3 regions of the Peribacillus sp. FSL E2-0159 genome follow, and region 3 is predicted to be linked to each of the others. Evidence: predicted binding sites of a transcription regulator. Region 3 holds the regulator's gene; each other region holds the start of a gene.
The links. Region 3 encodes CtsR, which represses protease genes until heat stress. Its sites were predicted from a motif close to ATGGTCAATAAAGGTCAAACA; they were not measured.
Positions count from the first base shown of each region.

Region 1: NYE63_RS14480 (ATP-dependent Clp protease ATP-binding subunit) is a predicted target of CtsR. The motif match lies at 4,216-4,236, and genes of this name have one in related genera.
Region 2: clpB (ATP-dependent chaperone ClpB) is a predicted target of CtsR. The motif match lies at 993-1,013, and genes of this name have one in related genera.

Region 1 covers NZ_CP152053.1:2,965,871-2,973,524, reverse strand. The annotation lists gene NYE63_RS14500 (selenium metabolism-associated LysR family transcriptional regulator) at 50-940, shown strand; gene NYE63_RS14495 (hypothetical protein) at 1,184-2,089, shown strand; gene NYE63_RS14490 (metal-dependent hydrolase) at 2,590-3,216, shown strand; gene NYE63_RS14485 (C40 family peptidase) at 3,431-3,874, shown strand; gene NYE63_RS14480 (ATP-dependent Clp protease ATP-binding subunit) at 4,273-6,402, shown strand; partial or broken gene pulA (type I pullulanase) at 6,800-7,654, shown strand, end outside.
Region 2 covers NZ_CP152053.1:1,351,420-1,359,073, reverse strand. The annotation lists gene clpB (ATP-dependent chaperone ClpB) at 1-948, opposite strand, end outside; gene NYE63_RS06750 (FAD-dependent monooxygenase) at 1,182-2,381, opposite strand; gene NYE63_RS06745 (cupin domain-containing protein) at 2,509-3,621, opposite strand; gene NYE63_RS06740 (DinB family protein) at 3,654-4,145, opposite strand; gene NYE63_RS06735 (fumarylacetoacetate hydrolase family protein) at 4,147-5,094, opposite strand; gene NYE63_RS06730 (IclR family transcriptional regulator) at 5,501-6,259, shown strand; gene NYE63_RS06725 (YjzC family protein) at 6,312-6,491, opposite strand; gene argF (ornithine carbamoyltransferase) at 7,096-7,654, opposite strand, start outside.
Region 3 covers NZ_CP152053.1:100,416-108,069, reverse strand. The annotation lists gene disA (DNA integrity scanning diadenylate cyclase DisA) at 1-123, opposite strand, end outside; gene radA (DNA repair protein RadA) at 126-1,514, opposite strand; gene clpC (ATP-dependent protease ATP-binding subunit ClpC) at 1,713-4,154, opposite strand; gene NYE63_RS00555 (protein arginine kinase) at 4,285-5,361, opposite strand; gene NYE63_RS00550 (UvrB/UvrC motif-containing protein) at 5,358-5,909, opposite strand; gene NYE63_RS00545 (CtsR family transcriptional regulator) at 5,931-6,392, opposite strand; rRNA gene rrf (5S ribosomal RNA) at 6,753-6,868, opposite strand; rRNA gene NYE63_RS00535 (23S ribosomal RNA) at 6,932-7,654, opposite strand, start outside.

The DNA of each region.
Region 1 (7,654 bases), 2.9 Mb from region 3:
ACTTCTACTTATGATAAAATGAAACGCATAGGTAAATAGGGAGGTAACCATGGATCCGTTAAAAGTATTCGTCACCGTAATCGAACAGAAAAACTTTTCAAGAGCAGGGGATATCCTGAACTTGTCGCAGCCAGGAGTCAGTCTTCACATAAGGAATCTGGAAAATGAGTTAGGAACGAAATTAATTTATCGTTCTCCAAAACAAGTACAAATAACAGAGCCGGGAAAAATTCTGTATAGACATGCAAAGCAAATGCTTAATCATTATGAGACAGCAATAAGAGAAATAAATGAATTTAATAACGTGGTTAGCGGAACGATGAAAATAGGTGCAAGCTTCACGATAGGGGAATACTACCTTCCAAAAGTTTTAGCAGAATTTGCGGCTCAATATCCGATGGTGGACATACAAATCATCATCTCGAATTCTAATGAAGTCATTCAAGGGATACGATCGAATAAGCTTGATATCGGCTTGATTGAAGGTGAAACGGACTATAAAGATATAGATGTCAGACCATTCATGAATGACGAGATGATCGTCGTCGTCCCCCCGATTCATCCACTTTCACAGATGGATCTCATCGAGGGCACTTTGCTCCAAAACCAAACATGGGTACTTAGGGAGGAAGGATCGGGAACCCGTACATATTCCGATAAACTTCTGAGCAGTCTGGAGTTAAAAATAAAGAAAACCTTTATTTTCACCAGTATCCAAGGAGTGAAAGAAGCGGTGATGGCTGGGCTTGGAATTGCTCTGTTATCACGATTGACTGTACAAAAAGAACTGAAGTCCAATGAATTGAAAACCTTTCATTTGAAAAATGAACCCATTATAAGACCTTTTTCAATCGTGAAAAAGTTAGACTTCGAAGCATCAAAAGCCATGGAGTTGTTTTTAAGGAAGGTCGAAGAATTTGCGATAAAAGGGCAGACCTAAATAAAACCCCTAAACATTTGCTCATCCTTTCATTTTCAATGAGGAGGATGGGCATTTTTAACGACGAAATATTTTTAATTTTACTGAAAACGTCGAAAGTATTTTGGAATATGTCAATCATTAAACGAATTTTACGTATTTTCACATAATTGTAAACATATAAATTAATTAGGTAGTCTCCAGGAAGTTCTAAGTTCCTGGAGACTTGTCCTGATATTAATACTCTTAAAAGGAGCAACCACATTGGCTATAGAGGAGCAGAAAGATAAGCGGATTTCTGTTTTCGACAGGATTATAGGATTCATGCCAAAATTTTATGTGATTGGGACAATTTTAATTTTTGTTTATACGCTAGTTGCGATGGCACATTTAGGTATCCAAACTTTGAAAAAGCCAGAGGAAGCCGTTGTACCTGCCACCCCTATTTCTCAGGGCTTTGAACATACATTGATAACGTTAATCATCGAACCGATCGTAACGTCTGAATTTTATCAAATCATCTTTAACACGTTATTTCTTTACCTTGTTTGGATACTGCTTTTCCTATTAGCACCGATTGCTTTTTACCGTTTAAAACACTTTAAATTCTTTAATATCGAAATTGAAATTGAAAAACAAGATGCAGCTGTTTATGAAGTATTCAGCATGAGCAGTTCGAAAATGAAATTTGCTGCGTATCTGACATCCGAGGAATATCAACTGGAGATATCAGAGGAAATTGCCAACAGCAAGGACTTTAAAACACCCTTAATCTATACATTGGACTGTGCCGTGGACTTTTATTCCAATCAATTAGGGCTTTCCTTTACCTATGATATCTATACGCTGAACCAGTTCAAGAAAGCAAAGTTGCCTAAATCCATCAAAGCGATGCTTGATAAGTCCATTCAAACTGGCGATCCTTGCATCACCAATAAAAGCAACGGTGACAGTGAATATTACAAGAACTTCCTCCTGCATTATTTTGAAAACATGGATGGGAAATTTGTCACCGTCCTGAATAGCTATCAAACTGAATTTGATACGTTCGATAAATCACTAATCAAGATCCTGCAAAATGTCATATACGATTACTATCTACAGTATAACTATATTTATGAAGTAAGCGAGAAGATGGAGAAGAATGAAGCGATTTCCAAAAGTAAATAAAAAAACCACCCTACAAGTGGTTATTTTTTTTGGAAAGATGATTGTTAATTATATTTTGGACAATTACATTATTACCAATGAGCTCAGACGATTTATTTACATGCTGTTCCCGAAAATCCATGTTCTTTATTTTCTTAGACTTTTTCCCATTTTTAAAATTATTGAAGGCATTTAAAAAGGCTATCTGAATCACTCCCCTTATAGATTAGTATATTCATATTTTGGCTAAAATTTCATGAAAAACCTCAATTTACAGAAAAATATTTTGCGGGTTTTTAGGGATGAAAATTACCTAAACAAAGCAATTATAGACATTCTAGAAGAATTGATTTTAATTTAGAACGAGGGATTTATAAACTCTAATTATGATTACTACGGCTTTTTTTATAAGAAATAAAGAAATTCCCCCCAAAATATTGTATAGTTAGAATGTAGGGATTCGAACAAACATTCGTTTCTTGCAAACAGAGATTACTTCTTAGAGGGACAGGAGAGAGACAGTGAACGGTACAGCACACATGGCTATAGGAGCAACAGTTGGATTCTTGACGGCAAACACGCTTCAAACAGATCCAACCACCACTTTATTCTTGGTTGGCATTGGGGGAGTTTCAGGCCTTATGCCCGATATGGATATTGATGGGAAGTTAAGTAATAGGATCACTTTTTCACATAAGTTTATCCGAACGATAGCACAAACGATTGGGATATTAATGATCATTTATAGTCTTTTGGAAGGATCTGGTACGGAAAAGTGGATCGGAGTAGGGGCAGGAATCGGAATCATCATTATTTCATCATTCATTACACAAAGGCATATGCTGACTTTGACTGGATTAGCGGTTTTAGGCGGAGGTTTATCTTTGCAGGAAAGCTGGTTGTGGCTGTTAGGCGTTTATATTATCATGGCATCCTTTACAGCACATAGAAGTTATACCCATTCGATTGCAGGTATCGCTTTCTTTGGCATCATTGCCTTTCAATTCGAAGCCTTTATGGGGATTGACGGAATTTTCACTACTTGTTTATTAGGATACATAAGTCATTTAATTGCAGATTTGAAATGTTTACCATTTAACAAACGTGGGGTAAAGTTATTTCTTCCATTTTTCTCAAAAGAATTTTGACAGTGGTTTTTTACCGCTGTTTTTTCTATGAGGTAAAGTAAAGTTGCTTTGACTTTAAGTTGAATGGACACCTGATTCGACTTATTTTTATGTTTTATATGGTCATTCTACCTAAATCTACTAAATGTAACATATTTGTAAAGATCCTGTGATGCGAGTGATATACCTTTTCTAGTATATTAGGTTTAGCAAATCACATCAGGGGGTAAAAAATTTGTTTAAGAAAATTGTCGTCGGATTGTCATTGGCTATCACGCTTGTAACCGCATCCTTTGCTGGGGACCAAGTGGAAGCTGCTTCATATCATACTAAAGCGATTAAAGTGGCTAAAAGTGAATTAGGTACAAAATATAAAACGGGTGGCATTTCTTCTTCAGGTTTTGATTGCTCCGGTTTAGTGAAGTATTCATATCAAAAGGCTGGTAAGAATTTACCAAGAACCGCTGCTGACATATATAAAAAAGGAAAGAAAGTTAAAAGCCTGCAAAAAGGTGACTTAATGTTTTTTGCACCAAATAAAGCGAAAAAACCTACCCATGTGGCTATATACATAGGAAACAATGAATTCATACACTCTTCATCATCTAAAGGAGTGTCATACGCTAAAACCAATAATAGTTATTGGAAGCCAAAGTATATTGGTGCGAAACGTATATAATAGAAGAAAATCAACCTTAATTTAAAAAACTAAGAGACTTTATGAAGTCTCTTTTTTTGTTTTTAAAAATAAGAGTGGTAGAGGAATAGGGATAAGATCCCTGATTATTCCTGATAAAGGGTGAATTGGTGTTTTGTTAATAGGTATTGGTTATGGTTAGTCCTGAACTGGGTAACCAATAATAACCGAATATACTAAGAGGCATACATAGAATCTTTTTATTTGACTGGAAATGGATAGTTTAATATGATTAGCAAACCAATCCCAGGTAATTTCTATTTTTTAAAATTCCCAGACAAAATTATTGAAAGTCAAAGAAGGTCAATGTATAATAAAGTCAGAAAGTCAAAGAAGGTCAAAGATTATTTGATTAAATAATTTTAAAGGAGGAGTACTACATGCTTTGTGAAAAATGCCATGTAAACCAAGCTAATGTTCAAGTTCACCTAAATATGAATGGTCAGGAGCATGATGTGAAACTGTGCTCCACTTGTTATAAAGAAGAACGAAACAAACTTGGAGCAGCAATGGGCGGAATGGATATAGGTAAATTCCAATATAACGGATCTCCAAATCCATTCAATCCATTTAATTATAATGATGTACCAAAACCGGATTCAGCCGAGTATGCCGAAGACGGAGGATTGCTTGAAGAGTATGGTCGCAATTTGACCGATGCTGCTAAAGCAGGACTTATTGATCCGGTTATCGGAAGAAATGAAGAAATCAAACGCGTCATTGAAGTTTTAAATAGACGTAATAAAAATAATCCAGTTTTAATCGGTGAACCTGGTGTCGGTAAAACAGCCATTGCTGAAGGTCTTGCACTAGCGATAATTGAAGGTTCAGTGCCTGTTAAATTACGTAATAAGCTTGTATATATGCTTGATGTAGCATCCCTTGTTTCGAATACTGGAATTAGAGGGCAATTCGAAGAACGAATGAAGCAATTGATCAGCGAGTTACAGGAAAGAAAAAATGTCATTTTATTCATCGATGAAATTCATCAACTTGTGGGAGCGGGTTCAGCCGAAGGTTCAATGGATGCAGGAAATATCCTGAAGCCTGCACTTGCACGCGGCGAACTTCAGCTTGTCGGAGCAACCACTTTATCCGAGTATAGAAAAATTGAAAAAGATGGTGCCCTTGAAAGACGATTCCAGCCTGTACACGTTAATGAGCCGACAACGGCTGAGGCATTGGTCATCTTACGTGGTTTAAAAGATAGTTATGAATCTTATCATGGTGTAACATATAGTGAGGAAGCCCTAAAAGCGGCTGTTGAACTCTCGAACCGCTACATTCAAGACCGATTTCTGCCTGACAAGGCAATAGACTTGATGGATGAGGCTGGTTCCAAATTGAACTTGACCATCGAAGACGTCCAGGTAGAAAACATGAAAGAGCGTTTGGCGCAAATTTATAAAGAAAAAGAAATGGCTTTAAAAGAAGAAGCATATGAAAAAGCTGCGGTTCTTCGCGATGAAGAAGTAAAACTGGAAAAGTCATTGCAAGCTGGTGAAAATGCAATTAAGCCAACCGTTACCGTTGAAGACATTCAAAATATCATCGAACAAAAGACTGGTATACCTGTAGGTAAGCTTCAAGAAGATGAGCAAGAAAGAATGGTTCATCTCCAAGAGGAGCTAATGAAAAAGGTAATCGGGCAAGAAGAGGCTGTCAAAAAGGTTTCCAAGGCCGTTCGTAGAAGTCGTGCCGGGTTAAAATCCAAAAAACGTCCTACCGGTTCTTTCCTTTTCGTTGGTCCAACAGGTGTTGGTAAAACCGAATTGGCGAAAACTCTCGCTGAGGAATTGTTCGGGGACAAGGAAGCGATGATTCGTCTTGACATGAGTGAATTCATGGAGAAACACAGTGTTTCTAAATTAATCGGTTCTCCTCCTGGATATGTAGGACATGAGGAAGCTGGACAATTGACGGAAAAAGTTCGTCGCAAGCCTTATAGTATCATCTTATTGGATGAAATTGAAAAGGCACATCCGGATGTAATGCATATGTTCTTGCAAATCATGGAAGATGGCCGCTTAACCGACAGTCAAGGTCGGACCGTTACTTTTAAAGATACCGTGATCATCATGACGAGTAATGCTGGAGTCGGTGAGAAACAAAAAGTAATGGGATTCGGTACAAGTTCTGCCGTGGAAGAGGCTTCAATCCTACAATCTTTGGGCAGCTTCTTCAAACCGGAATTTTTGAACCGATTCGATAGTATCATTGAATTCTCAGCATTGAAGAAAGAAGATCTTCTGAAAATCGTTGATATCATGATTCACGAGCTAGACGAAACACTTGCTGTAAATGATTTATCTTTAGATGTAACTAATGAAGCGAAACAAAGGCTAATTGAACTCGGATATCACCCAGCTTTCGGGGCGAGACCGCTCCGCCGTGTTATTCAAGAACAGCTCGAAGACGGCATCACTGACTTTATCTTTGAGCAGCCTGAAGTTAAGAACTTCACTGCAATTGTTGAGGATACCACTGTGAAAATTATTAAAACACCATAAAGAGTACTAGAAATGCCTCCAAGACCGTAAAACTGTTATGGAGGCATTTTTTTATCTTTTTTAGGATACTTTCCATAATAGGATGGGTAAGGTCCAACTAAATGACCTGCAGTTTTCGATTATTAAATATAGATTCTGAATATTGACATAAGTTGCCGATCGAATGTTTGATGGATATTACCTGTGGAATCATAACATAAGGGAAATTTCGCTCATGATTATAAAAATTAATAATTCCTGTTCTAAAATGGGAATTTCAATGGAGGAATGACTTATTAAGGATTCACTTTCTTATTCTGAAGAAGAAAATACTAATAATCGAAAGCCCACGGATAAAGAAACGGAAAACCAGTTGGAATCCCTACCGATTGCAAATATTAATCCAGTAAACCCATCAGAATTGGACGAACTATATTTCTATGAAGGCAAAGATTTAGGAAATTCCTATCTAAAAGATAAAACGGCATTTCGCTTATGGGCACCACTTGCATCTGAAGCTAACCTGGTTACTTATAAACATTGGGATGATACCGATGGAATGGAGATTCAGATGGTTCGTTCTGAAAAGGGGACCTGGACCATTGAGCTGAACGGAGATCAGGATGGATTGATTTATACATATAAAGTGAGAGTGGGAGAAATCTGGAGTGAAGCTGTCGATCCTTATGTTCGTGCAGTTACTGTTAATGGTAATAAAGGAGTTGTGATAGATTTAACTGATACGAACCCTGAAAGGTGGACACGGAATAAACCACCTCTTGAAAAGGCTGAGGACATAATCATTTATGAATTGCATACACGGGATTTGTCGATTCATCCTGAAAGCGGAATCCATCATAAAGGTAAATTCTTAGGAGTAATTGAAGCCGGAACCAAAGGTCCAGAAGGAGCGAAAACAGGTCTTGATCATATTAAAGATCTAGGTATTACCCACGTTCAGTTTATCCCGATATTCGATTTTGCAACAGTCAATGAATTAAAATTGAATGAACCACAATATAACTGGGGATATGATCCACAGAATTATAACGCTCCCGAGGGCTCTTATTCGACTGATCCGTATCAACCAAAAATCAGGATCCGGGAGTTAAAGGAAATGATTCAAGGTTTACATGATCACGGTTTACGAGTAATCATGGATGTTGTATATAATCACGTTTATTCAGTGGAGGACTCAAACTTCTATAAACTCGTTCCCACTTACTTTTTTCGCTATAACGCCGACGGCACCTTATCTAATGGAACTGGTGTA
Region 2 (7,654 bases), 1.3 Mb from region 3:
GGTCGTCGCACCGATGCAATGCAGCTCACCGCGCGCAAGCATCGGCTTTAACATATTTCCGGCATCAAGTGCGCCATCTGTTCTTCCTGCACCGACAATTGTGTGTAATTCATCAATGAATAAAAGAATTTTACCGTCACTTTTCTTGATCTCATTCAACACCGCTTTTAGGCGTTCTTCAAATTCACCGCGGAATTTGGCGCCAGCGACAAGCGCACTCATATCTAGTGAAAAAACGGTCTTGTCCTTTAATCCCTCCGGCACATCCTTCCTGACGATCCTTTGTGCCAACCCCTCGACGATGGCTGTTTTACCTACTCCGGGTTCTCCTATTAATACAGGATTATTTTTCGTTTTACGTGAAAGGATCCGGATGACGTTACGGATTTCCGTATCTCGACCAATTACGGGATCGACCTTCCCCGATTTAACCTCAGCAACGAGATCTCTGCCGTATTTTTTCAGTACTTCATAAGTGCTTTCAGGATTTTGACTAGTCACTCGCTGATTCCCCCTTATATCGTTTATAACCCGTTTTGCTTTAGCATAATCAATTCCATATGATGAAAAAAGTCTGTTTACATTCGTTTTATTGACTTGCAACGACGCAAGCAGTATATGTTCAACAGATAAATATTCATCCTCCCACACTTGCATTTCTTTTTCGGCAGCCGTCAAAATTTGCTGTAGGGAAGATGACATGTAAACCTGGGAAATACTCCCGCTCACTTCCGGTAATCGATCCAGTTCCTTATTTAGCTCTATATCAAATAGATTCATCGGTTTACCAGATTCCGATAAAATCCTGATTAATAAACTTTCATCCTGTTCCATTAAGATCTTTAATAAATGAAGCTCCGTCAGCTCGGGATTCCCTCTATCTCTGGCTAGTTCCTGGCCGCCAATGAACGCCTGTTGGGTTCTCTCCGTCATTTTATTAATATCCATCTTAAAACCTCCCATTCATCTATATCATGAACGAATCCCCACTGAGTTTGACCAAATTTGACCTTTATATTTTCATTATACTTCTAATTTTCCCCATGTAAAGGAAAGTTATAAAAAATGCAGGAGGCATGGAGGATAAACGGCAAAAGCCTTTCTTCATATAGAAGAAAGGCAGACCCATTTGTAAAATGCATAAAATTACTTAGCATAGTATTCAAAAAAAACAAAATGGGTTATGCTTTCACGGCCGTTTTATTGTAACCATGAAATTCATCGACGAATTGAAAATCCTTATCCGTGCGACCTGCAAGAATCGTATCTCGAAGCAGAATGCCTGCATCGGTTGTGTTGTGAATGATTTCCCCCCACATTCTTGCGCTTGTTTGAACATGAGCCGTACGCGGAATCCGTTCCTCTTGATATTCCAAAAACGCCTGTTCAATGTCATCCCCATGCTTATGAAGCATATCCGACAAATAAGCTGCATCTTCTAAAGCCTGGCAAGCCCCTTGTGCCAAGTATTGAAGCATCGGATGTGCCGCATCTCCCGTAAGCGTAATTCTTCCTTTTGTCCAATTATCAATTGGTAAACGGTCATACATTGGCCAGCGGCGTTGCCTTTGAATGAATGAAATCGCATTCTGAACAAGCTCACAAGTTCCGACAAATACACGGTCCATTTCTTCCGGGGTTCCCCATTGATCTGTTTTTTCGTTTTCTTCCGTGTATTGAGAACTTTTGAACACCACTACTTGGTTGTATAGTTCTCCCCTTCTAACCGGGTATTGAACAAGATGAAGGTTTGGCCCAATCCACATATATACATCATCTAAATCTCCATGGCTCGTAACCTCTTCCATCGGGATCGCTCCCCTGTATGCAACATATTGAGAGCAGACCGGTTGATCTTCCACAAAAAGTTTCCGTGCCTTGGACCATAATCCATCGGCTCCAATGACAGCAGTTCCTGAATGTTGGGACCCATTGGCAGAAGTAACCGTCACTTCACCTTCATTTTCTACTGTCTCAATAATGGTTTGGTTCGTAACCAGTTCGATATACGGGTTCTTTTCACAGGCTTCAGCCAGTACTTTATGCAAATCGGAACGATGCAAAACAACGTACGGAGCTCCGTATCTTTCTTTATAAACATCACCTAAATCCAAAGCGGAAAGCTCTTTTCCGGAAAAGGCATCCATCAGCACCAACCTTTTTGGAAATACTGCAATTTCATTGATTTTATCCATGACGCCTAAACGCTGCAATACGTTGGTGGCATTTGCGGCAAGCTGAATCCCTGCACCAATCTCACCAAATTCGGGAGCTTGTTCCAAGACTTTTACATACTGTTTCGTTTCTGCGATTCCCAAAGCAGTTGCCAATCCGCCAATTCCCCCACCGATTACGATGAATGGTTTTTTTTCTGTGTTCATCATCAATTCCCCCTAAATTAGTTGATTTAGCCAATGTTGTGGACCATTACCATAGTAAGCGTTTTCATTCGACTGGCATTTCATATATCCATCAGGATCATTCTGAAAGTTTTCAAACCGATTAATTTTATACCAAAACAGGCTTGAATTCACTTTCAACCTTTTGGTAACCATTGTTTCCGTCTAATGCCTGTTGCTGTTCCAAATCGAATCTCTCCATTATTGGTAGGTCGTTTACCGAGAATAAGTAAGAATCGGCTTCTGCAACGTGCTCATGCCAGGCCCAATTCGGAACGACGAAGTAATCTCCCTTGGACCAGTCAAAACGCATTCCATTAATGACCGTATAGCCTGATCCTTGGTGTACTTGATAAATTGTGGAATGGGTATGGCGATGTGCTTTCGTATGGAAACCTTTAGGAAGTTTCTGCATCCATGCCCCCATCGTCGGATTGGCCGTTTGGCCATTTGATGGATTGATATATTCCACGGCGAACCCTTCATATGGGTCCGGTTCAAAATTCATTAATCCTTCTATCGCTGCTTTGGTGCCTTTCCACTTGTAGTTGGCAAGCGGTGCCACTTGTGAATAACGGTCGGATACTGGACGAACCATTCCGCCTTGATAACGGAGCTCTGAAAAATTATCCGGCCGTTTAGGCGTTTCAATACGATCTGGATATGGTTCAAAGAAAGTGCCTCCTATGGAATAGATGGTTGGGATATCAAGGGCATCCATCCAAATCATTGGCTTTTCGCCAACATGTCCATGACCATGCCAAAGGTTTTTAGGCGTGATCAAGAAGTCCCCTTCTTCCATGAAGATCCTTTCTCCCTGCACGATGCTGTATGCACCTTCACCATTCGTAATGAAACGAAGTGCACTTTGGGAGTGGCGGTGGGAAGGGGCCACTTCACCTGGCAACAATAGCTGAACCGCTGCATAAAGCGTTTGCGTTGTCGAAGCCCATCCCCAAGGCTGGCGATAAGTAAGGCCAGGGTTTTGAAAATATATGGCCCTGCGCTCCCCTCCTCGGTCAGGAGTGAAGATTTCAGCTGCTTCCATCAATTTTTTTGTCAAAAGCTCTTCTTTCCATAAATAAGCATGGGCATGAGGTTTAGGTTCATGGTCCATCAGAGCGGGAATGGCTTCCCACAGTGGCCCAAGGTTATACTGCTGAATATCCTTTGTAAAATCTTTTACGATTGTACTATTCATGTATTCCGATTTTTCAGCCATATTAATCCCTACTTTCTTTTTTTATCATTTCCTCACTGGATTTTAGAAAGGTTTCGCTTAATTTGATCATAGTGTCCTAAAATATGCTCATCGATGAAGTGATCGACTATATAAGAAACTGGTTTGTTTCCGAATTTAGCGAAATTCCGGTGTGGCGATTCTTTGGATAGTGATTCTTCATCTAAATTCCCGAGACTGCTTTCCACTTTATATTTAAGCCCTTCCACTTGCTTCATGACATCATCAACAGCAAGTTTGTCAGTATCGGTAACTGCTGCCAGGCGGGCTGGATCTTGCAATCCACGCCCCCATTTGGATCCAGGCACCGCTATTACATTTTCCACTTCACCTAACCAATAAGGAATCGCCTCAGCTAAATGGGAAAGTATCTGCATGATTGACCATTCATCATCTGCAGGCTTAAATCGGATCGTTGCTTCCGGAAGGTTTGCCGCTGTCTCAAGAATGTGGTCGATTGATTGTTGAACCGATTGGATTGATGTCCCGATTTCCTGATAAGCCATTTTATTTTCCCTCCCCGACAAGTCGCACACGGTTTTCAAGATAACCTATTTTGTCGATCTCGATTTTGACTACGTCACCATCTTTTAAGAACACTTGTGGATCACGGGCTACTCCTACCCCACCCGGTGTTCCTGTGAGAACGATGTCACCTGGTTCAAGAGTCATTAAATTCGATAAGAACTCAACAAGATATCTCACATCGAATACGAAGTTGGATGTATTCGTTTTTTGGCGTTCTTCACCATTTACCGTTAATCGGACATTTAAGCCAGATGGATCGGATAGTTCATCGGAAGTGACTAACCAAGGACCCATCGGAGCACTTCCTTCAACCGTTTTCCCTTGAAGCCACTCAAGTGTACGCCGTTGGATATCACGATACGTAACATCATTCGCAATTGTATAACCAGCTACATAATCAAGAGCATCTTCTTTTGAAACATTACGTGCCCTTTGTCCGACTACAAAAGCGAATTCCGCTTCATAATCAAGTTGTTCAGAGATTGGGAAAAACGGTATATCATCTTGGGGACCGATTACTGTATTGGCGAACTTTGCGAATACCACAGGGAATGGCGGCAATTCGCGACCCATTTCAGCAATGTGCTCACGGTAGTTATGTCCCACACAAATAATTTTGCCTGGCTTTTGGACAGGGGCCTCAAGCTTTATATTTTCAACATCATGCACCAATTCATGTCTGAAGGAATCACGATTGTTAATAGCGTAGTCCGCAGCTTTTTTCGCGATGGAAAGGCTTTCATTACCTCCCTGTAAAAACGCCTCCATGGTTGCAGGGACATATGCTTCAGCGATTTGTTCACTGCGAAGCTTCCCTTCGCTTTCAAGAAGCGCTTGATAGGCATAATTCAAGTCGACTATTACATTATTCGGGTAAATTGCACCAATACGTTTAAATCCTTTACTGCTGAAAGTTACTAATTTCATATTTCATTCTCCTTTATTAATCTGGATTTTAAAAAAAATCTCTTTTTGATGCCATTATCCTTATTTGTGGGCTAATTCTGCTGGATGCGCTTCACAAACTAGAATATGAATGACTGAACATCTACCAATTTCACTTATAGGTAACTTTGTTCACTATTTATATAAATAATAACTTAATTTTCGGAATATTGTCAAGAAAGTATTGCAAAATTTTGTGCAAATGTTATCATCTACACCATTATGACTACTTCGGAATCAATAAAAAGGTCCGCTAAAGTTATTTATTTAAAAGGAAAGTATATTGATAGGTTCAAGCAGCTTCCGGTTTTTCATGCTAAATTTCATTTAAATATTACAGATTCTGATATACTAGACCTAAATTAAAACAGATTAGGGAGATTGATTTATGGAAATCGTAAAATCCGGTTCGACGATTCAATCATTACAAGTAGGGATGAGCATCATAGATTTACTTGCTTCCCAAAGAACTCCTTTAAGATTCTCTGATATTCAAGAATTAACGGAAATAACGAAAAGTAACCTCTATAAGTATTTGAATACTTTGACTCAACTGGAGTTACTATATCGCGATAAGACAACCGGTATGTATCATCTTGGGAGCAAATTGATTCAATACGGCATGGCCGCGATAGGAAATGAGGATGTCACGAGCAGAATAACTCCTTATTTACAGGAAATCAGTCACCATACTTCTTGCACGGTCCTTTTTTCCGTTTGGACATATGATGGACCAATCACGGCAAAAATATGGAATTCCAATCAAAACTTAAACATCGGGGCACAGTTAGGTACGAGACTTCCGCCATCATCCTCTTCCGGAAAGGTATTCACTGTATTTCAGGATCCTTCCTTGACGGCGGAATGGATTGAAAAAGATCGTAATGATAAAGGCTCGTTCCTTAAAGAAACAAATGAATATGATGAAATTCGGAAATACAAAATAGCTTTTGCCAAAGAGCCTCTTGTACCATCTGTTTCCTCCATGTCCATTCCGGTTTTTAATTATAATTCAGAATTATTGGGAGCGATCACTGCCGTTGGGTTCACCGAAAGCATTCCTGATCATTATGAAGATCCTTTAAGCCACTATTTAAGAAAGAGCTGTTTGGAAATCTCGAAAATATTCGGTTATTCCGCTGAATAGAAAAAAGCAGGAAAAGGATGGCGATCATTCCTTTTTCCTGCTTTTTGATGCTTCATGGCTTCCGCTTATATGTCCATATCCGGTTATGATTGGATGTTTCAGGAAAAGAATCCCCTGCATCAAGCTTTACCATTTTCGGATTCACTACCGTGCTGCCCGTTTCACCGATTTCTACGTAGGTCCCATTATTAGGTGCCTTCTGACCCGGCTTAAATTGACGATTTTGCCCCATAGATCTCACCCCTTTACATGCTTTCCCTGTTATTATTACCAGGTTCCTTTCTTTCATGTCAGAAAAATAAAGGACACACAGGAAATTTGACTGAATTAATAAAGCGTTGTTCTCTGAACTTGACCGTTGATTGGAACGTAGGGCACTCGCTTTCCGCGGGCGGTCCGGGAGCATCCTCGGCGCCATTGCGCCTGCGGGGTCTCCCTTGGACGCGCTTTTCCCGCAGGAGTCTCGTACCTTCCGTTCCAATCAACTTTGTTTTAACATTAAGGATAGACCCTTTTACCTGCAGTCTTTTCTGTTTAATATAGATTGATTAAAACTTAAGGTGCTAAGGATGCTTTCTAAACATGGTTCTATTCAGCGAGATCAACTTGAAATGATTTACTTTAGATCAACTGGTGCCATCGAACCATTTGGTTCGTAAAATGAAGGCAACAATTAGTGTCTTTTTTATTTATGAATTGGTGGTAGGATGCCCAAGTATTGATCTAGTTAATATTCTCTAACTGCTACAAATAAAATCAAAAAGGTTTCAGAATGAGACCATTCCGAAACCTTTTTTTCTACAAACTGAGCGACTGCGAGGAGACGCTTTTTTTGGTTAAGACATTAAGTCCACTAGAACCGCCTTTTGGGCATGCAGACGATTTCCGGCTTGGTGGAAAACGACGGAATTAGGTCCATCGATGACTTCAGCCGTTACTTCTTCTTCCCTGTGTGCAGGCAGGCAATGCATGAATAAGTAATCTTCTTTAGCAAGTTTTACAAGTTCACCATTGATTTGATAATCTTTAAAAGCTTCTAAGCGGATACCATTCTCGATTTCCTGCCCCATGGAGGTCCAAACATCGGAATAGACGATATCCGCATCTTTTATGGCTTCTGAAGCGGAGGTTGTGACCACAATTTCACTGCCAGTCTCTTCTGCCACTTTTTGAGCATAGGCGACGACTTTTTCATCGGGTTTGTAGGCCTCAGGACATCCAATGGAAAAATCCATTCCCATTTTTGCACAGCCTACCATCAATGAATTGGCAACATTATTGCCATCACCGATATAACTCATTTTCAAGCCTTTTAGCTGCCCTTTTATCTCGATGATCGTCAAGAAGTCAGCAAGCACCTGACAAGGATGTGCAAGATCAGTTAACCCATTGATG
Region 3 (7,654 bases):
GACTATCAAACCACCTGTATTTGCCCTCAGGACATTTTCAATACCCTCCCGAAGCGGGGTACCCGGAGCTACAATTTGCAGAATTTCCAATTTTGTTTTCTCATACCCTTTTTTATCTGTCATACTTAACCCCCTAACGTTTGTTTAAGAGCCTCCGAAACCGATGAAACACCAACGATCTTAATACCTTTCGGCGCGGTCCATCCTCCTATATTATTAGCCGGTATTATAACCCGCTCAAACCCTAACTTCGCTGCTTCCTGCACCCTTTGTTCAATTCGTGAAACCCTTCTTACTTCCCCAGTCAGCCCCACTTCACCAATGATGCAATCGGTAGGGTTTGTTGGTTTATCACGGAAGCTTGATGCAATGCTTATTGCAACAGCGAGGTCAATTGCCGGTTCATCCAGCTTGACGCCACCAGCAACCTTTAAATACGCATCTTGGTTTTGGAGCAGCAATCCAACTCTCTTTTCCAGAACAGCCATTAAAAGCGAAACTCGATTGTGGTCAATTCCCGTGGCCATTCGTCTTGGGTTGCCAAAACTCGTTGGTGAAATCAATGCTTGAATTTCTACAAGCACTGGCCTTGTGCCCTCCATGGATGCGACGACTGTGGAGCCCGAAGCTCCTTGCGACCGTTCTTCAAGGAAAATTTCCGATGGATTCGCGACCTCTTCCAATCCATGTTCTTTCATCTCAAAAATACCCATCTCATTCGTCGAACCAAAGCGATTTTTGACCGCACGTATAATTCGATATGTATGGTGTCTTTCTCCTTCAAAATATAATACGGTGTCAACCATGTGCTCAAGCAGCCGTGGCCCCGCAATGGCCCCTTCCTTTGTAACGTGTCCGACGATAAAAATCGCGATCCCGTTCGTTTTAGCAATGCGCATGAGTGAGGCTGTGCATTCCCTCACTTGTGAAACGCTTCCTGGGGCAGATGTAACCTCTGAATGGTATACCGTTTGAATGGAGTCAATAATGACCAAATCCGGTTTTACCTCTGTAATTGCCTGTTGGATGTAGTCCATATCGGTTTCAGCATAAACGAATAGATTTTCCGACATGGTCCCAAGCCGGTCCGCTCTCAATTTGGTCTGCTTGACTGATTCTTCACCTGATATATAAAGCACTTTTTTCTGTTTATGCGCCAATTGGGATGATACCTGTAAAAGCAGGGTCGACTTACCGATACCCGGGTCCCCACCAATCAATACAAGGGATCCCTGTACGATCCCGCCCCCAAGAGCACGATTCAATTCCATTAAATCCGTCTTAATCCGTGGTTCTTTTTCTGATTGAATAGTCGTTATGGGTGCTGCCTTCTCCCGTTCCCCGGAACCTCTAACCTCTGAATGGGTAAAAGCGCCTTTTCTAGCTGGTTTAACAATTTCGGTTTCCTCGACCATTTTGTTCCATTCACCGCATCCTGGACATTTCCCCATCCATTTCGCGGACTCATAACCACAAGACTGACACATAAATTTCGTTTTCTTCTTTACAGCCATAAATTACTCCTCTTCCTTTGGAAAAAATATCTATATTAAGGATATTATATCTCTGTTTTATTTAAACCTTCTTAAGGCTAAGTTTTTTTAAAAAAATATTCACCCTGCTTGTCCCATTTATACTCATATCTACCTATGGATAAAAAACAGAGGTACACTGCAAAAGAATCTGCGTGTACCTCGAAGTTTAGGATCAGGTTATTCACTTACATTAACAGGCTCGCCTTGTCGGATTGCAAACTCATTATTCACGACATCCATTACGACCGTTTGCCCTTTTTTCACGTTGCCCTTAAGCAACTCTTCTGATAGATAATCTTCTACATGCTTCTGAAGCGCCCTGCGGATTGGTCGTGCCCCATATTCCGGATCAAAACCTTCCGTAGCAATTTTTTCTCTAGCCGCATCTGTCAGCTCCAAGTAAATCTCCTGTTCTTTCAAACGGGTAGTAAGCTGATTTGACATTAATGTAACGATTTGTTTCAAATGATCCTTCTCTAATGAGTGGAACACGATAGTTTCATCAATACGATTCAGGAATTCCGGACGGAATGCACGTTTGAGTTCTTCCATCACTTTCCCTTTCATATTTTTATAGTCCTGGCCAGTATCCTGGATGTTAAAGCCGACATACTTATCAGTTTTCAAGGCCGACGCCCCTACATTCGATGTCATAATCAGAATGGTATTCCTGAAATCGACAGTACGCCCCTTGGAATCTGTCAGTCTTCCGTCTTCCAATACTTGAAGAAGAATATTGAAGACATCAGGATGCGCCTTTTCTATTTCATCAAGCAGAACGACGGAGTATGGTTTCCTCCGCACTTTTTCCGTTAACTGACCGCCTTCTTCGTATCCAACATATCCTGGAGGTGATCCAACAAGACGTGAAGTCGAATGTTTCTCCATATATTCGGACATATCGATGCGGATCATGGCATCTTCATCACCAAAAATGGATTCAGCTAAAGCACGGGCTAGCTCGGTTTTACCGACCCCTGTAGGTCCCAAGAAGATGAATGAACCAATTGGACGTTTAGGATCTTTCAAACCTGCCCTTGCACGTCGTACTGCTTTAGAAACCGCAATGACGGCCTCTTCCTGCCCAATAACACGATCATGGAGGATTGACTCCATATTAAGCAGTTTGTCTGACTCTGTTTGCGCCAATTTAGTGACTGGCACTCCCGTCCAGCTGGATACGACGTGTGCAATGTCATCCACAGTCACTTCACTGTTCTCCTGCCCTTGTTTTTCTTTCCAAGTTTTTTTCGTTTCTTCCAATTGTTCTCTTAAGCGTTGTTCTGTATCGCGAAGCGAAGCAGCTTTTTCAAATTCCTGACTCTGAACGGAAGCATCCTTTTCCTTACGAACATCATCTAGCTTCACTTCAAGTTCCTTTAAGTTAGGTGGCGTTGTGTATGAGCGCAGCCTAACCTTGGAACCAGCTTCATCAATCAAGTCAATCGCTTTGTCCGGTAAAAAGCGATCGGAAATATAACGGTCGGATAATTTGACTGCAGCATCAATCGCTTCGTCAGTAATCGATACGCGGTGATGTGCCTCATAACGGTCACGCAGCCCCTTGAGAATTTGGATGGATTCCAAAATAGTCGGCTCATCGACTTGGATTGGCTGGAAACGACGTTCAAGCGCAGCATCCTTTTCAATGTACTTACGGTACTCATCCAAAGTTGTAGCACCGATACATTGTAATTCACCACGGGCCAATGATGGTTTAAGGATATTGGAAGCATCAATGGCACCTTCTGCACCACCTGCACCAATCAATGTATGCAATTCATCAATGAATAAGATGATATTACCCGCCTGACGTATTTCATCCATAACTTTCTTCAATCGGTCCTCAAATTCACCACGGTATTTAGTTCCAGCCACAACAGTACCCATATCAAGTGTCATTACGCGTTTATCACGTAAAATTTCAGGTACCTCATTATTGATAATCTGTTGGGCAAGCCCTTCAGCAATGGCTGTTTTACCTACCCCAGGTTCACCGATTAATACTGGGTTATTTTTTGTACGACGGCTTAATACCTCAATGACACGCTGTATTTCCTTACCTCTTCCGATAACGGGATCCAAGCTTCCTTCCCTGGCAATCGCCGTTAAATCACGGGCTAGGCCATCCAGTGTCGGCGTGCTTGCATTTGAAGCGGCTGAACCTTGATGACCACCTGATTCATTGCTACCCAAAAGTTGTAATACTTGTTGTCGAGCTTTATTTAAACTTACTCCCAGATTATTCAATACGCGGGCAGCTACACCTTCCCCTTCTCGTATAAGACCTAGAAGAACATGCTCTGTTCCAACATATGAGTGCCCTAATTTTCTTGCCTCATCCATGGAAAGCTCAATCACTTTCTTGGCTCTTGGGGTATAATGTATCGTTTGAGCCGTATCCTGTCCGCGGCCAATTAGATTTTCCACTTCTTTCTGAATCTTTTCCGGACCCAATCCAAGAGCATATAACGCTTTAGCTGCAATACCATCACCTTCTCGGACCAGGCCCAGTAAAATATGTTCCGTGCCAATATTATTATGACCTAAACGGATTGCCTCTTCTTGGGCTAATGCTAATACTTTCTGGGCTCTTTCAGTAAAACGACCAAACATCATAGGGAATTCCTCCTTAAGAATTTTCGTTTTGAATAAAGTTGCTGGCAATTCTCTAAGTAATGGCAGAAGCTTCTTCTTGCTCCATATCTATTACATGAAATTTAATACTCCCTAAAGAGGTCAATGACCTCTATGAGGAGGAAGGTTCCGTGAAATTCAAGCGTTCCCGGATGAGTGCTGCTCTACGGATATCCCTTTCATGGGGTCGTAAAGGGCCACCTGCGTACTTTTGTAAAAATCCCGACTGCGTCAAAATCATCAACTCATTTAGAATGCTTTTAGAAATATTTTTTATATACCCAAGATCTATCCCTAACCTAACATCGGAGATACAAGTAGCTGCTTCCTTTGTCTCGATGATACGAGCATTGGACAAAATCCCATATGAACGGAAAATTCTATCTTCTAATTGTATGTGAGAAGTCCTTGCTAATGCATCCCTCGCTGACCGTTCCTGGGCTATGATTTGTTGCACTACACTTGTTAGATCTTCAACGATATCCCTTTCCGACTTTCCAAGAGTAATTTGATTAGAGATTTGAAAAATATTTCCTAACGCTTGACTGCCCTCTCCATAAATCCCTCGAACCACCAACCCCAATTGGTTGATAGCCGGTATGATATTATTCATCTGCTGTGTAAGGACCAGGCCCGGAAGATGCATCATGACTGAAGCCCTTAATCCTGTTCCCACATTAGTCGGACAACTAGTTAGGTAACCTCTTTCTTCATCATATGCATAGTCTATGGATTCTTCAATCCAATCGTCAAGAACATTTGCAATCTTTAAGGTTTCCTTTAGCTGCAATCCCGACATTAAACATTGAATACGGAGATGATCCTCTTCGTTTATCATGATACTTATTTCTTCATTTTCCGAAAGGAGACATGCGCTTTTCGCTGAATCTTCAACCAAATGAGGACTGATTAAATGTTTTTCAACAAGAACACGCTTTTCCAGTGGCTGCAATTGATCAATCTCTAAAAGTTCTAGTTTTCCAATCTCTGGAGTTACTTCCTCTTCGATTCTTTTTTTGACCAATTCAATGATTTTTTTAGCTTCTTCGTTAGAAAAGGAGGTTGGGAAGGTAAAGTCTTTGAAATTCCTGGCCAGCCGAATCCGCGAACTCAATACAATGTCGATTTCCGGCCCTTCGGCACTCATCCAAGAACTCAAGGCGTTTTCTACAAACTTTTCCAAGCTCATAATTCCTCGCCTCCCTCTTGTGCTTCATACCTTTTTTCAAGGGAACGAACCTTATCTCTTACCTCTGCCGCTTTCTCAAACTCCTCTTGATCGATGTGGACCTTTAAAACTTCTTTCAAATCCAAAATTTGCTTTCGAAGATATATGGTGCCACCAATCCTTTTTGGAATTTTCCCTATATGTGCTGTATTGCCGCTATGAACCCTCTTTAAAATGGGATTTAACTGTTCATTGAAGGTCTTATAACATTCGGCACAGCCAAACTTACCAATATGGACAAATTCTTTATAAGATCGATGACAATGTGGGCAACGCCTCTCTTCCGTTTTGGGAAATGCATTTGCCTTTGTCTGTTGAATATTCGACTCCATATTCAACAATCCTGCTAATAAATTATTTATTGAAAAACCAGGTCCACCTGCATCCGTGAACATTTCACCTTTTTCCTGAGCACATTTCTCACAAATCATGACTTCAGTCTTTTTTCCATTGATGATTTTGGTGAAGTGCAGGGTAGCAGGCCTTTGATGACATTCTTGGCAAATCAACGTTCATCACCTCTGCCAGTTTCATTTATATTTTAAAGTCGTAAGCATCGCAGTTAAAATTCTTGCCCTAAGCTCATCGCGGTCAGGTAGGTCGATATATATCACCGATCTATCTATGACGCTCATCATAATCTTTGCTTCTCTTTCATTAATGACGTCTTCATTCATCAGCCTTGAAATTACTCCTTCAGCCATCGATTGAGTTACCCTGGAACCAATAAGCGATAATAATTGGTTGATAAGTTGCACCGAATCCTGTGATTCGACTTTCATGATGCGTATATAACCGCCGCCTCCACGCTTACTCTCTACAACATAACCTCTCTCGATGGTAAACCTGGTATTGATTACGTAATTGATTTGAGAAGGAACACACTGAAATTTATCTGCTATTTCACTTCTTTTAATCTCTAAGATATCTTTTTGACTTATTTCAAGTACTTGCTTCAAATAAGTTTCGATAATATCAGATATGTTTCTCACTCAGCCTCCTCCATTCTGACTTTGACTATATTTGACTATTATTATACAAGGAATAATCCATTTTGCAACTTAAACGCACTTTCTTTCTGTATTATCCATTTTCTCCAAATTATATGTAGTTGCATACCCCATTGAACATTAAAGTTGAAATATCTTACATAAATACCCTAAAACGATAAATGCAAAACCTGATATTCTTTCTTCTCTTAAGGTTTCACCACTTGAATTTTGCCCCATTCCCCCTCATGATATTGTAACCAATTCAAATAAGGCCAGCCCTATGCTGTCCCTGGAAATATAAAGCCTTTTTTAATTACGAACATCAAAAAAGACCAGCCAGAATGGCTGATCTTTGAAATGGCTTGGCGGCGTCCTACTCTCACAGGGGGAAACCCCCAACTACCATCGGCGCTGAAGAGCTTAACTGCCGTGTTCGGAATGGGAACGGGTGTGACCTCTTCGCTATCGCCACCAAACATAAAAGGAACGTTGTTCCTTCAAAACTAGATAATAAGAAGGTATTTCATTTTTTTAAAGCGTTGGTTAAGTCCTCGATCTATTAGTATCAGTCAGCTCCACATGTCGCCACGCTTCCACCTCTGACCTATCAACCTGATCATCTTTCAGGGATCTTACTAGCTTGCGCCATGGGAAATCTCATCTTGAGGGGGGCTTCATGCTTAGATGCTTTCAGCACTTATCCCGTCCGCACGTAGCTACCCAGCTATGCCTTTGGCAAGACAACTGGTACACCAGCGGTGCGTCCATCCCGGTCCTCTCGTACTAAGGACAGCTCCTCTCAAATTTCCTGCGCCCGCGACGGATAGGGACCGAACTGTCTCACGACGTTCTGAACCCAGCTCGCGTACCGCTTTAATGGGCGAACAGCCCAACCCTTGGGACCGACTACAGCCCCAGGATGCGATGAGCCGACATCGAGGTGCCAAACCTCCCCGTCGATGTGGACTCTTGGGGGAGATAAGCCTGTTATCCCCGGGGTAGCTTTTATCCGTTGAGCGATGGCCCTTCCATGCGGAACCACCGGATCACTAAGCCCGACTTTCGTCCCTGCTCGACTTGTAGGTCTCGCAGTCAAGCTCCCTTGTGCCTTTACACTCTACGAATGATTTCCAACCATTCTGAGGGAACCTTTGGGCGCCTCCGTTACTCTTTAGGAGGCGACCGCCCCAGTCAAACTGCCCACCTGACACTGTCTCCCACCCCGATAAGGGGCGCGGGTTAGAATTTCAATACAGCCAGGG